3 regions of the Staphylococcus sp. SUC_1.2 genome follow, and region 3 is predicted to be linked to each of the others. Evidence: riboswitches for the same ligand, from Rfam matches in the RefSeq annotation. Region 3 holds a riboswitch; each other region holds the start of a gene.
What was found. A riboswitch is a leader RNA that binds a small molecule or an ion and turns the genes downstream of it on or off. The one in region 3 is predicted to bind lysine.

Region 1 (4,904 bases), on a different contig from region 3:
TGGTTTCAAAATGTTTAATTAAGCCACGTTGATTCGTTTTATTATAGTAAGGTGTGATTAACATAATACCATCTACACCTAATTCTTTAGCACGTAATGAAGCTTGAATAGATTTAGCTGTATTATTTGTACCAGTTCCAGCGATAATAGCCACTTGATGATTAACTTGTTTAATCACCGCTTGAAGTACTTTTTCTTTCTCTTCTTCTGTTAAAGTAGGGCTCTCTGCTGTAGTGCCGTTTACAATAATTGCTTTAACATTATTATCAAGTAAAAATTGAACATGTCGTTCTAATGCTTTATAGTCAACTTCATTATTAGTAAATGGAGTAGCAAGCGCTACACCTACACCTTCAAAAATATGTGCCATATTATCTAGCTCCTTTTAATTTAATGACTTGTTCTAACACTTGAACTGCATTTAAAGCTGCACCTTTAAGTAGGTTATCTGAAGTACACCAAACATGGAAAGTATTATCAAGTGAGTCATCACGACGAATTCTACCTACAAACACTTCATCTTTACCTGTTGAATTAATAGCTAAAGGATATTCATTATTTTCAGGATTGTCTACTAAAACAACACGATTATCGTTTTCAAATAAATCTTTAATTTCTTGAACTGTTGCCTCTTTATCAAGAGTAACATCAATTTCTACGCTATGACTATCTTGAACAGGTACACGTGCACATGTTGCAGTCACACGTAAGTCAGGTTGTCCTAAAATTTTTCGTGTTTCATCAATCATTTTTTGCTCTTCTTTTGTATATCCATCTTCTAAAAAAACATCAATATGTGGTAAAACATTATTATAAATAGGATGTGGATAAGCTTCTGGAGCTTTACCATTCGCACCTTCAGCTAAGTCTCTCTTACCTTTAACCCCTGAACCCGAAACTGCTTGATATGTTGTATAAGCTACACGTTTTAATCCAAAAGCATCGTATAAAACTTTAAGTGGCACGACCGACTGAATTGTTGAGCAGTTAGGATTAGCAATGATACCACGTTTAAATTCTGGTTGGTTAACTTCTGGTACAATTAAATCCACATCGTTTGTCATACGCCATTGACTTGAATTATCAATAACAATTGCTCCAGCTTTTTCGAAAATAGGGGCAAATTGTTTACTTGTTCCGCCACCTGCACTCATTAGCACGTAATCAAATTTTTCACTTGCTGCTTCTTCTGTAAGTTCTTGAACTGTATATGTTTTCCCTTGAAACTCAATTTCTTTACCTGCTGATCTTGCTGATGAGAATAATACCAACTCATCAAATTGGATATGTTTACGATCAATTGTTTCTAACATTTTTGTTCCGACTAATCCTGTTGCTCCAACTACTGCTAATCTTGTCATAAAAGAATCACTCCATTTAAATATTAATTGAATTTTGAATTACTTATTTTAACTTAAGTTTAAATATCAAAAGCATCGTATAGAACTTCAACCGCTTTATTTCCATTTTCTGCATCAATAACATAAGAAATACTAATTTCAGAAGTTGTTGTTTGATAAAATGGAATATTAGAATTAATTAACGTAATAAATGCTTTTGAAGCTACACCAGACATATCACGCATTCCTGAACCAATTAACGAAATTTTGACGTAAGCTTCATTAATTTTATAATCTAAAGCATCAAATGTTGTAGAAAGTTCCTCTAAGATACTTGAAATTTGTTGTACATCACTATCTTTAATAGAAAAAGATAGTTGTAAACCTTCAACATTTACGATTTGAGAAATCATATCCACATTAACTGAACCTTCATCTAAAGCAGTAAATAATTGAGTTAGAAGGCGATTATCTGGAAGAGGGTAACTAATTGTTACATGCATCATATGTGTATCTAATGCAACTCCAGTTACGGCTTTTTTTTCTAATATTTCTGTTCTTGGCATAATCCATGTTCCTTTCACATTTGATAACGTTCTACCTAAATACAAGGGGATATCATAATTTTTAGCAAGTTCTACACTTCTTGTTTCTAACACACCGGCACCTAAAGCGCTCATTTCCATCATTTCTTCATAAGACACATAATCTAAACGTTTTGCCTCACTCAAAATTCTTGGATCAGTAGCATAAACGCCATCAACATCAGTGTAAATTTCACAAGGGATTTGATTACTAGCTGCTAATGCAACAGCAGTCGTATCTGAACCACCACGACCAAGCGTAGTTAACTCTAATTCGTCGTTCACTCCTTGGAAACCTGCTACAACTAAAACATCCTTGTCTTTAAATTCCTTGTTAAATGTTTCAGGATTAATTTCTGCAATTCGACTTTTTAAATGATGACCTACTGTTTTGATACCTGCTTGATATCCAGTCATAGCTCTAGCACTTACGCCAATATCATTTAATACCATCGACAAATAAGAAACTGTTTGTTGTTCACCAGTTGTTAATAATAGAGCAAGTTCTTCATCTTTTGGTGTTGTTGTAAGATGGGAAACATTTTCCATTAATTGATCTGTTGTTTTGCCCATAGCACTTACGACAACAATAAGTTGTTCACCGTCATCTACACGGCGTTTAAGCATTTCTGCAATATTTTTTATCTTTGTAAAATCGGCGACAGATGAACCACCGAACTTCAAAACACGTCGTTTCAAGATTTTACCTCCTAGAATTTAGGGGCACACGTCATAAAAAAGAGCAAGTTCGGAATGTGCGAACTTGCTCGTAATTTATATACAAGTGATGCACTCCATTATTAAATAATAATGACAAACTCTCAGCTCTTAACCACAAAGTCCAACGAACGCTTACTGCGGTTGCAATTCGTTTCGGCATCGCACCCTTTCTATATTAGCCGTGGCAGACAGTATTCTAATATATACTAATGATTGATGCGCCTCATCAATTTCTTATTCAATTACTATGTTTTTAATTATACATAAGCACCTTTTAACTGTAAACCGATTTTTGTGATTTTTTGAAATAAACTGAAAATTATTAAAGTAATATTACTGTTAAAGAAAAGAGATAGTAATAATAAGTAATTTGTGTAAATAATAACAATAATTCGAAAATAATAGTATTTTATAAAAAAACTGTCGATAAAGTTCGTTATTTATCGACAGTTTTATGCATAGTTTAAATTTTAAAAATAGAAGATACCTTATTAAAATCCTGTTATTTTATTTTTGTAACACACCAATTTCTTTTAGATATTCTTCATATGGCAATTCTTTAGATAAACTACCTGGTTGGTTCAAGTCAATCACACGATTAGCGATTGTATTAATAAATTCAAAATCATATGAAGTAAAGATAATTGATCCTTTGAATGAAGCTAATCCATCATTAACAGCTGTAATGCTTTCTAAATCAAGATGATTCGTTGGCTCATCAAGTAGTAAAACATTGGCACTTGAAAGCATCATTTTACTTAACATACAACGTACTTTCTCTCCACCTGATAATACACTTGCTTTTTTCTTAACTTCTTCACCGCTAAATAACATACGTCCTAAGAAGCCACGTAAAAATGTTTCAGTTTGTTCATCTTCAGGAGCATATTGACGTAACCATTCAACTAAATTCATATCTACGCCTTCGAAGAAATCAGAATTATCTTTAGGGAAATAGCTTAATGAAGTTGTCACTCCCCATTTAAATGAACCTTCATCTGGTTCCATTTCACCAGCAAGTATTTTTAATAGGGTAGTTTTAGCAATTTCACTATCGCCAATTAAAATAGCTTTATCATTTGGATTCATAGTGAATGAAATGTTATCTAAAACTTTTTCACCATCAATTGTTTTTGAGATACCATCAACTACTAATAAATCGTTACCAATTTCTCTTTCTGGGGTGAATTTCACATAAGGATAACGTCTTGAAGATGGTTGAATATCATCAAGTTCAATTTTCTCTAATTGCTTCTTACGACTAGTTGCTTGTTTTGATTTTGACGCATTCGCAGAGAAACGAGCAATGAAGTCTTGTAATTCTTTAATTTTTTCTTCTTTTTTCTTATTTTGTTCTTGAGCCATTTTTTGAGCAAGTTGACTTGATTGATACCAAAAATCATAGTTACCAACATAGACTTTGATTTTGCCAAAATCTAAATCTGCAATATGTGTACATACATTATTTAAGAAATGACGATCATGAGATACGACGATGACAGTATTTTCAAAGTTAATTAAAAAATCTTCTAACCAACTAATGGCAGGAATATCAAGACCATTGGTAGGCTCATCGAGTAATAAAACATCTGGATCTCCAAATAAACTTTGTGCCAATAATACTTTTACTTTTTGATTATTTTCTAACTCTGACATTTGCTTATCATGTAAATCTGGGGTAATACCAAGTCCTGATAGTAGGGAAGCTGCATCTGCTTCGGCATTCCATCCATTCATTTCAGCAAATTCACCTTCTAATTCAGCTGCACGAATGCCATCTTCATCACTGAAGTCAGGTTTCATATAAATTTCGTCTTTTTCTTTCATCACTTCAAATAGACGTTCATGACCTTTTATAACTACATCTAATACACGTTCATCTTCATAAGCAAAGTGATCTTGTTTTAATACTGCTAAACGTTCATCTTTTCCAAGAGAAACATGACCCGTTTGTGAATCAATTTCTCCAGATAAGATTTTTAAGAAAGTAGATTTACCTGCACCATTCGCACCGATAAGTCCATAACAATTACCTTCAGTAAATTTAATATTTACATCTTCAAATAGTTTACGATCGCCAAAACGTAAACTTACATCCGTAACTTGTAACATTCATTTACTCCTTTATTCATCGTTTATCTAACGCAAAAAATTATATCATATAATGTTCCTATATTCGACCTTATATCATTTATGTCAATGATACTTTACAAAACTCATGTTATAATACTTAGAAATACACTGCTTAAAGGAGACAACT
Region 2 (4,904 bases), on a different contig from region 3:
TTCAGCCATTTCTATTGCTTCTCGTTTTGATTTAACACCAATTTGGTCACCATTTTGGCCAATTAAACGTAATTCTTTAGCGCGAATCTTTTCGTTAACTTGCGTTTGATCTTTTGCTATGGTTGACACCTCCCAAAATTTTACGAAATTTTCCAAGCAAAAAGAGCGAGCATAGAATGCCCGCTCTTCTCTCATACACATATAATGTGTGACATGATTAACCTGCCAACTGCTTGATGCGTCGCTACAGGTGAGAAACGGGTGTTTCTACTTGGTACGTTTCGTATTCAACGTTAATTATCATATCAGTGTATATCATATAAGTCAACAATTATTTTAATATTAGTGATGTTTTACTTCATCCATTGAAACATCTTGTCTTAAATCTACTTTATCTAATGGAATTATCTTCGTTTTATATCTCAATTTATGATAAATAAAGAATACTAAGAAAACTGGGATTCCCATATATGTGATAATGAAGCGATTTAAATCGAAATGACCTGTTTTAATAAAATCAACATCTTGCCCGATTATGACAATCACACAGAGCAAGCCTGCGAATATAGGACCGAATGGGAACCATTTAGCTTTATACTTCAACTCCCTTTTACTATGATGTTGTTTTTCGAAAGCTCTTCTAAATCTGTAGTGACTAATTGCAATACCTACCCATGCGATAAAGCCTGTCATACCACTTGCAGCAACAATATATTCATATGCGTCACCACTTAGTTTTTGCACTAAGAAAATAATAACAACTAAAATCGCTGTCGCAAATAAAGATAAGTATGGCACACCATATTTATTCGTTTTACCAAATGAATGGAAAGCTAATTTATCTTTACTCATAGAATATAACATTCGTGTTGATGCATACATACCTGAATTACCTGCTGATAAAACTGATGTTAAAATAACTGCATTCATAAATGATGCCGCAAAAGCTAACCCAGCATTTTTAAACACGAGTGTAAATGGAGAAGTAGCAATATTATCATCGCCACCCATCAATGCATTACTATCGTAAGGGATTAACATACCTATAACAAATATTGCTAATATGTAGAATAATAATATTCTCCAGAATACTTGTTTAATAGCTTTAGGTACAGCGCGTTCTGGATTTTCAGATTCTCCAGCTGTAATACCAATTAACTCTGTACCTTGGAATGAGAATCCAGCAACTAGGAAGACGCCTAGAATTGATAATAAACTTCCACCTAAGTTACCACCTAGAATTGGTCCGTCACCTTTCGTAAATGTCTCGAAACCTACAAATTCTCCACCCATAATACCTAGTATCGTTAAAAGACCAATAATGATAAAGATAATGACTGTTACAACTTTGATTAAAGCGAACCAATATTCACTTTCACCATAAACTCTAACAGATAAAGAGTTTAGTGCGAATATAATAACTAAGAATATACAACTCCAAACCCATGCTGGAATACCAGCCATAGGTGTCCAATATTGAATGACTTGTGCAGCAATGGTTACATCTGCTGCAACTGTAATAACCCAGTTAAACCAATAGTTCCAACCTAGCGCAAATCCTAAAGATGGATCTACAAAACGTGTTGCGTAAGTACTAAATGAACCAGGCACTGGTAAATACGTTGCCATTTCACCTAAAGATGTCATGAGGAAGAATACCATAGCTCCAATAATCGCATATGCAATTAAAGCACCTAATGCCCCTGCATCGTGTATTGCTCCCCCAGAGGTCATAAATAATCCGGTACCGATACAACCACCCATTGCTATCATAGAAATATGGCGGTCCTTCAGTCCTCTTTTGATTCCATCATCTTGATTTTCGACTTTTTTCATAGAAGCTCCCTTTCTTACAGTAGAGGCTAACTAAAATAGTTTTGTTGTGTTATGCGATGATTATGAACGCATTCAAATTATACTTCCAAATAGTTTATAATTCTTTAAAGCATAAAAAAATGGTTGCATACCTTTAGATATGCAACCATCTGCTTAATCTATGTCGGTAGCACATCACAAATTGTGACAGTACAGTTTCTATTCGATAACTGTCCCAACAAATGATAATTAAGGGTATCATTCATTTCGGCATCTTTACCTTCCACACTTTCAACATACGTTCCTTAATAACTTCTGAAGTGTTACTAATTAAAGACGCAACCTCTAACTCTTTTTTTAATTAACTATATAGTAATATACATTAAGCTATCATTTTTATCAATACTATCTATGTTTTTTCAAACGAATTTCATCTACTAAATTCCAAATAAATTCATCTTTTTCAACTGTTTCTTGATCTTGAGAGCCGTATTTACGTACATTGACTTGATTGTTTTCAACTTCTTTATCACCAACAACTATTTGATAAGGTATTTTTTGCATTTGTGCTTCACGAATTTTGTACCCCATTTTTTCATTACGGTCATCAATTTCTACACGTACACCTTGTGATTTTAATTCATCTTGTAAATTTCTAGCATAGTCATAATGTAAGTCAACATTAACAGGTATTATTTCAACTTGTTTAGGTGCTAACCAAGTTGGGAATGCACCCTTAGTTTCTTCAGTTAAGAACGCTACAAATCGTTCCATAGTTGAAACTACGCCACGATGAATAACTACTGGACGATGATTTTCACCATCGCTACCGATGTATGTTAGTTCAAAACGTTCTGGCAATAAGAAATCAATTTGAGCAGTTGATAAAGTTTCTTCTTTACCCATAGCAGTCTTAACTTGAACATCTAGTTTTGGACCATAGAATGCCGCTTCACCAATTGCTTCAACATATGGTAATCCCATTTCATCGACTGCTTCTTTTAACATAGTTTCAGCTTTGTTCCACATTTCATCATCATCCATATACTTCTCTTTATCTTCTGGATCTCTGTAACTTAATCTGAATGTGTAATCTTCAAAGCCAAAGTCACTATATACTTCTTGAATCATGTTAACAACACGTTTAAATTCATCTTTAATTTGATCAGGTCTAACAAATATGTGTGAATCGTTTAATGTCATTCCACGTACACGTTGTAATCCTGATACAGCACCACTAGCTTCATATCTGTGCATAGTTCCTAATTCTGCAATACGGATAGGTAGTTCACGATAAGAATGAGGACGATTATTATAGACCATCATATGATGTGGACAATTCATAGGTCGTAATACCATTTCTTCTGTTTCATCTAATTTCATTGGTGGGAACATATCATCTCTATAATGATCCCAGTGTCCAGAAGTTTTGTATAACTCAACATTTGCTAACACTGGAGTATATACGTGGTCATAACCCATACTTACCTCTTTATCAACTATATAACGTTCAATTTCTCTACGAATTGTAGCACCATTAGGCAACCATAATGGAAGACCTGCACCTACTAATTGATTATTAGTGAATAGCTCTAAATCTTTACCAATTCGACGGTGATCACGCTCACGACGCTCTTCAAGCATCTCTAAATGTGCTTTCAAATCTTTTTTATCAAAGAATGCTGTACCATAAATACGCTGTAACATTTTGTTATTGCTGTCACCACGCCAATATGCACCGGCAGTTGAAAGTAATTTAAATTCTTTGATTTTTGAAGTTGAAGGAACGTGTACACCACGACATAAATCAGTAAATTCACCTTGCGAATACAAAGTAACACTTTCATCTTCAGGTATAGCGTCTATTAATTCCAATTTATAAGGATCATCTTTGAAGAATGATTTAGCTTCTTCTCTTGATACAACTTTACGTTCAATTTTATGATTTTCATCAACAATTTGTTTCATCGTTTTTTCAATTTTTTCAAAGTCATCTGACGAAACCTTTTCATCCATATCAAAATCATAATAGAATCCACCGTCTATAACAGGGCCAACTCCAAACTTAACATCCCCATATAAACGTTTTAAAGCTTGGGCCATTAAATGGGCAGTAGAATGACGTAAAACTTCAAGCGCTTCATCACTACCTGGAGTCACAATTTCAATTGAACCGTCTTCTTCTAACGGTCTAGTTAAATCGACCATTTGATTTTTAAATTTACCAGCAACCGCTTTTTTTCTTAATCCAGGGCTAATTGATTGTGCAATTTCTTCAGTTGTAATGCCTTTATCGAACGCTTTCGAATTTCCATCTGGGAATTGAACATTTATTTGATCCATTAGAAAACCTCCATAATTAAATTCTAATTTCAATTAAATTCTAATTTCGTTGAAATAAAAAACTCGCCCCCTAAAAAAAGGGACGAGTTCGTCGTGGTACCACCCTAGTTATTTAGCAATAGCTAAATATCTCTACTTAAGATAACGGTCTTGAGCCGGGCATTGATTACCAACACCTAATGATGAAGGAGTAATAATTTAATTTATTAGCTAATCTCTCATCATACATTAGCTCGCTGTATAACATGGATTAAATTATCATATCTTCAACTATTTCAACGATTAAGATTTATCTTAATTATACAATAGTTATTTTAAATTTCAATTGTTTCTTAAATTTTTACCATCCAAATAATATGGCGTTGATAAAGATTTAATTCTTTCAATAATTCTAGCGGCTTTTGTTTCTTCCGCACCTTCACGTGTGATAGATAAATGATGTTCTAGCTCTTCAAAATTTAAATTCGATGAGAAAAACGTTGGTAGTTCTTGAACCATGCGATAGTGTAATAATGGTCCAATTACTTCATCTCTAACCCAAGGTGTTACTTCTTCCGCACCTATATCATCTATCATTAATATATTTGCCTCTCTTATTCGTTGTAACTTTGTTTCATAACTCCCATCTCTGAAACCACTTTTGAGTGTGCGAATATATTCAGGTAAATAAACAATCGTAGAAGCAACACTTTTAGCTTTAAGTTGATTGGCAATTGCACCTAGAATAAATGATTTCCCTGTTCCAA
Region 3 (4,904 bases):
TTTTTGCTATGGTTGACACCTCCCAAAATTTTACGAAATTTTCCCAAGCAAAAAGAGCGGACAATATTTGCCCGCTCTTCACTCATACACAATAATTGTGTGACATGATTAACCTGCCAACAGCTTTTTGCGTCGCTACAGGTGAGAAACGGGTGTTTCTACTTGGTTCGTTTCGTAATCAACGATACTAATCATATCAAGTTTTATTAAGCATGTCAATTGTTTTTTGAAATTAGTGATGTTTTACTTCATTCATTGAGACATCTTGGCTTAAATCAACTTCTTCAAGAGGTATTTTTTTAGTTTTATATCTTAATTTATGATAAATAAAGAATACTAAAAATACTGGAATACCCATATACGTAATAATAAATCGATTAAGATCAAAGTGCCCTGTTTTAATGAAATCCACATCTTGTCCAACAATCACAATCACACACAATATACCTGCAAATATTGGACCGAATGGGAACCATTTCGCTTTATATTTCAATTCTGATTTACGATGATGTTGAACATTAAATGCTCGTCTAAAGCGATAATGACTTACTGCAATACCTACCCAAGCAATAAAGCCTGTCATACCACTGGCAGCTACAATGTATTCATAAGCATTTCCGCTTAATTTTTGTACTAAGAAAATAACGACTACAAGTACACCAGTAGCAATCAATGATAAATATGGCACGCCGTGTTTATTCGTTTTACCAAACGAAGCGAATGCTAATTTATCTTTACTCATTGAATATAACATACGTGTTGATGCATACATCCCTGAATTACCAGCTGATAATACTGAAGTTAAAATAACTGCATTCATAAATGAAGCAGCGAATGCTAAGCCTGCATTTTTAAAGACAAGGGTAAATGGAGATGTTGCAACATCGTTATCTCCACCCATTAAAGCATTACTATTATAAGGAATTAACATACCAATAACAAAGATGGCTAAGATGTAAAATAATAATATTCTCCAAAAAACTTGTTTAATTGCTTTTGGGACAGCACGTTCTGGATTCTCAGATTCTCCAGCAGTAATACCTATTAATTCAGTACCTTGGAATGAGAAACCAGCAACTAAGAATACACCTAGGATTGAAAGTAAACTACCGCCAAGATTTCCACCTAGGATTGGCCCATCACCTTTAGTAAATGTCTCAAATCCTACAAAATGTCCACCCATAATTCCTAATATAGTTAAAATACCAATAATTATAAAAATAATTACTGTAATCACTTTTATAAGTGCAAACCAATATTCACTTTCACCATATACTCTTACAGATAAAGAGTTTAATGCGAAAATAATAACTATAAAGATACAACTCCATACCCATGCTGGTATCCCTGCCATAGGTGTCCAATACTGTATGACTTGCGCTGCAATAGTTACATCTGCCGCTACAGTAATTACCCAGTTAAACCAATAGTTCCAACCTAATGCGAATCCTAATGATGGATCTACAAATCGTGTTGCATAGGTACTAAATGAACCTGAAACAGGTAAATACGTAGCCATTTCTCCTAAAGAAGTCATTAAAAAGAATACCATAGCTCCAATAATTGCATATGCAATAAGCGCACCTAATGCACCAGCATCGTGAATAGCACCACCTGATGTCATAAATAGGCCTGTACCGATACAGCCTCCCATTGCAATCATAGAGATATGACGATCTTTTAACCCTCTCTTCATACCGCTATCTTGATTTTCAACTTTACTCATATAAGCTCCCTTTCTTAATGTAGAGGTTAGCTAAGTATTTATTTGTTATGTGAAGATAATTAACATATTTAATTTTTATAAATGATATGTAAATCAAATTACAAATTAAAAAATAGGTACATACCGTTAAGATATGCACCCATTACTTAATCTATATCGGTAGCACATCACAAACTGTGACAGTACAGTTTCTATTCGATAACTGTCCCAACAAATCATAAGTATGGTTATCATTTGTTTCGGCATCTTTACCTTTCATACTTTCAACATACGTTCCATATCAACTTCTGAAGTATTACTTTTTAAAGATGCAACCTCTAACTCATTTTTATTTAACTACTTTGTAATATACATTAAGGATATTATTTTATCAAGACTATCTACGTTTTTTTAGACGAATTTCATCTACTAAGTTCCAGATAAATTCATCTCTTTCTATTGTTTCTTGATCTTGTGAGCCATACTTACGAACATTTACTTCGTTGTTTTCAACTTCTTTATCTCCTACTACAATTTGATAAGGAATTTTTTGCATTTGTGCCTCTCGAATTTTATAGCCCATTTTTTCGTTACGATCATCAATTTCTACACGAACACCTTGAGATTTTAATTCATCTTGTAAATTTCTCGCATAGTCGTAATGTAAATCTACATTTACTGGAATAATCTCAACTTGTTTTGGAGCTAACCATGTTGGGAAAGCACCTTTAGTTTCTTCAGTTAAGAAAGCTACAAAACGTTCCATAGTTGAAACTACGCCACGATGAATAACAACAGGTCGGTGATTTTCACCATCACTACCAATATAAGAAAGATCAAATCGTTCAGGTAGTAAGAAATCAAGTTGTGCAGTTGAAAGGGTTTCTTCTTTACCCATTGCAGTTTTAACTTGAACATCTAATTTAGGACCATAGAATGCTGCTTCTCCAATAGCTTCAACATATGGTAAGCCCATTTCATCTACTGCTTCTTTAAGCATAGACTCAGCTTTATTCCACATGTCATCATCGTCCATATATTTTTCTTTATCTTCAGGATCTCTGTAACTTAATCTGAATGTGTAATCTTCAAAACCAAAGTCTTCATAAACATCTTGTATCATATGAACAACGCGTTTGAATTCATCTTTAATTTGGTCAGGACGTACAAAGATATGAGAATCATTTAAAGTCATACCTCTTACACGTTGTAAGCCTGATACTGCACCACTTGCTTCATATCTATGCATAGTACCTAATTCAGCAATACGAATTGGTAATTCACGATAAGAATGTGGTTTATTATTATAAACCATCATATGATGTGGACAGTTCATTGGACGTAATACCATTTCTTCAGTTTCATCTAATTTCATTGGTGGGAACATATCATCTCTATAGTGATCCCAATGACCTGAAGTTTTATAAAGTTCAACGTTAGCTAGAACTGGAGTATATACATGATCATATCCCATGCTTACTTCCTTATCTACAATATAACGTTCAATTTCACGGCGAATTGTTGCACCATTTGGTAACCATAGTGGAAGACCAGCACCAACAAGTTGATTATTTGTAAATAATTCTAAATCTTTACCAATACGACGATGATCACGTTCACGACGTTCCTCTAACATGTCTAAATGTGCTTTTAAATCTTTTTTATCAAAGAAAGCAGTACCATATATACGTTGTAACATTTTATTGTCGCTATCCCCACGCCAATATGCACCTGCAGTAGAAAGCAGTTTAAATTCTTTAATTTTTGAAGTTGATGGCACATGAACACCACGGCATAAATCTGTAAATTCACCTTGAGTATATAATGTTACATTCTCATCTTCAGGAATTGCATCTATTAATTCTAATTTATATGGATCATCTTTAAAGAAATCTTTTGCTTCTTCACGAGAAACCACTTTACGTTCAATTTTATAATTTTCGTTAACAATTTGTTTCATTGTTTTTTCGATTTTTTCAAAGTCATCTGATGATACTTTTTCATCCATGTCAAAGTCGTAGTAAAAACCGCCTTCAATCACTGGACCAACACCGAATTTAACATCTCCATAAATTCGTTTTAATGCTTGAGCCATTAAATGAGCAGTTGAATGACGTAATACCTCTAGAGCTTCATCACTACCAGGTGTAACAATTTCAATTGCCCCATCTTCTTCAAGTGGACGAGTTAAATCAACGAGTTGATTATTAAATTTTCCTGCTACTGCTTTTTTTCGAAGTCCAGGACTAATTGATTGTGCAATATCTTCTGTAGTAGTTCCTTTGTCAAATGATTTTGAATTGCCATCTGGAAACTTAATATTAATTTGTTCCATATCGAAACCCTCCATAAATTTTATTCTATGATCGCTGAAGAAAATAAAAAAACTCCTCCCTATAAAAGGGACGAGTTCGTCGCGGTACCACCCTAGTTATCTAGATGTATTCTAGATATCTCTTCATAAGATAACGGTCTTGAGCCGGATACTGATTACCAGCATCTAAATATGAAGGAGTAATAATTTAATATATCAACCAAATTCTCATCAATTGTTGGCTTGCTGTATGATAGAGATTAAATTATCATATCTTCATTTATTTCAACGATTTAGATTTATCTTTATTATACATCACACATTGTAAATTTCAATTATTTCGTAAATTTTTTCCATCTAAATAAAATTCATTTGCTAAACTTTTGATACGTTCGATAATTCGAGCAGCTTTCGTTATTTCTGCCCCTTTGTTTGATATAGATAAATGATGTTCTAATTCTTCCAAATTTAGATTTGAACTAAAGAATGTTGGTAATTCATGAACCATACGATAATGTAATAAGGGACCTATCACCTCATCCCTTACCCACGTTGTGACATCCTCAGCTCCGATATCATCTAACATTAATATATTTGCTTCTCGTATACGCTCTAACTTTTCATTATAACTTCCATCTTTAAAACCACCTTTGAGTATACGAATGTATTCAGGTAAATATACTATTGTAGATGGCACATGTTTTGACTTAAGCTGGTTTGCGATAGCTCCTAAAATAAAAGATTTGCCTGTTCCAAAAGGGCCATGTATATAAAGACCCTTAACGCGTTCACCGTTAACTAACTTTTTACAAATATCGTTAACTTCCATAGCTATTTCAAGTCGACTTCTATCGTTGGTATAGATATCTTTAACTTTTGCATTTA

Region 1: another riboswitch for lysine. It lies ahead of NR218_RS10355 (aspartate kinase); the one in region 3 lies ahead of NR218_RS00910 (amino acid permease).
Region 2: another riboswitch for lysine. It lies ahead of NR218_RS02785 (amino acid permease); the one in region 3 lies ahead of NR218_RS00910 (amino acid permease).

Annotation. Positions count from the first base shown of each region.
Region 1 covers NZ_JANJPM010000031.1:19,003-23,906, forward strand. The annotation lists gene dapA (4-hydroxy-tetrahydrodipicolinate synthase) at 1-370, opposite strand, end outside; gene NR218_RS10350 (aspartate-semialdehyde dehydrogenase) at 372-1,361, opposite strand; gene NR218_RS10355 (aspartate kinase) at 1,421-2,626, opposite strand; lysine riboswitch at 2,704-2,879, opposite strand; gene NR218_RS10360 (ABC-F family ATP-binding cassette domain-containing protein) at 3,152-4,756, opposite strand.
Region 2 covers NZ_JANJPM010000005.1:5,725-10,628, forward strand. The annotation lists gene infC (translation initiation factor IF-3) at 1-129, opposite strand, end outside; ribosomal protein L20 leader region at 152-279, opposite strand; gene NR218_RS02785 (amino acid permease) at 343-1,836, opposite strand; lysine riboswitch at 1,996-2,171, opposite strand; gene thrS (threonine--tRNA ligase) at 2,221-4,158, opposite strand; gene dnaI (primosomal protein DnaI) at 4,480-4,904, opposite strand, start outside.
Region 3 covers NZ_JANJPM010000001.1:172,148-177,051, forward strand. The annotation lists gene infC (translation initiation factor IF-3) at 1-19, opposite strand, end outside; ribosomal protein L20 leader region at 43-170, opposite strand; gene NR218_RS00910 (amino acid permease) at 233-1,726, opposite strand; lysine riboswitch at 1,879-2,054, opposite strand; gene thrS (threonine--tRNA ligase) at 2,103-4,040, opposite strand; gene dnaI (primosomal protein DnaI) at 4,351-4,904, opposite strand, start outside.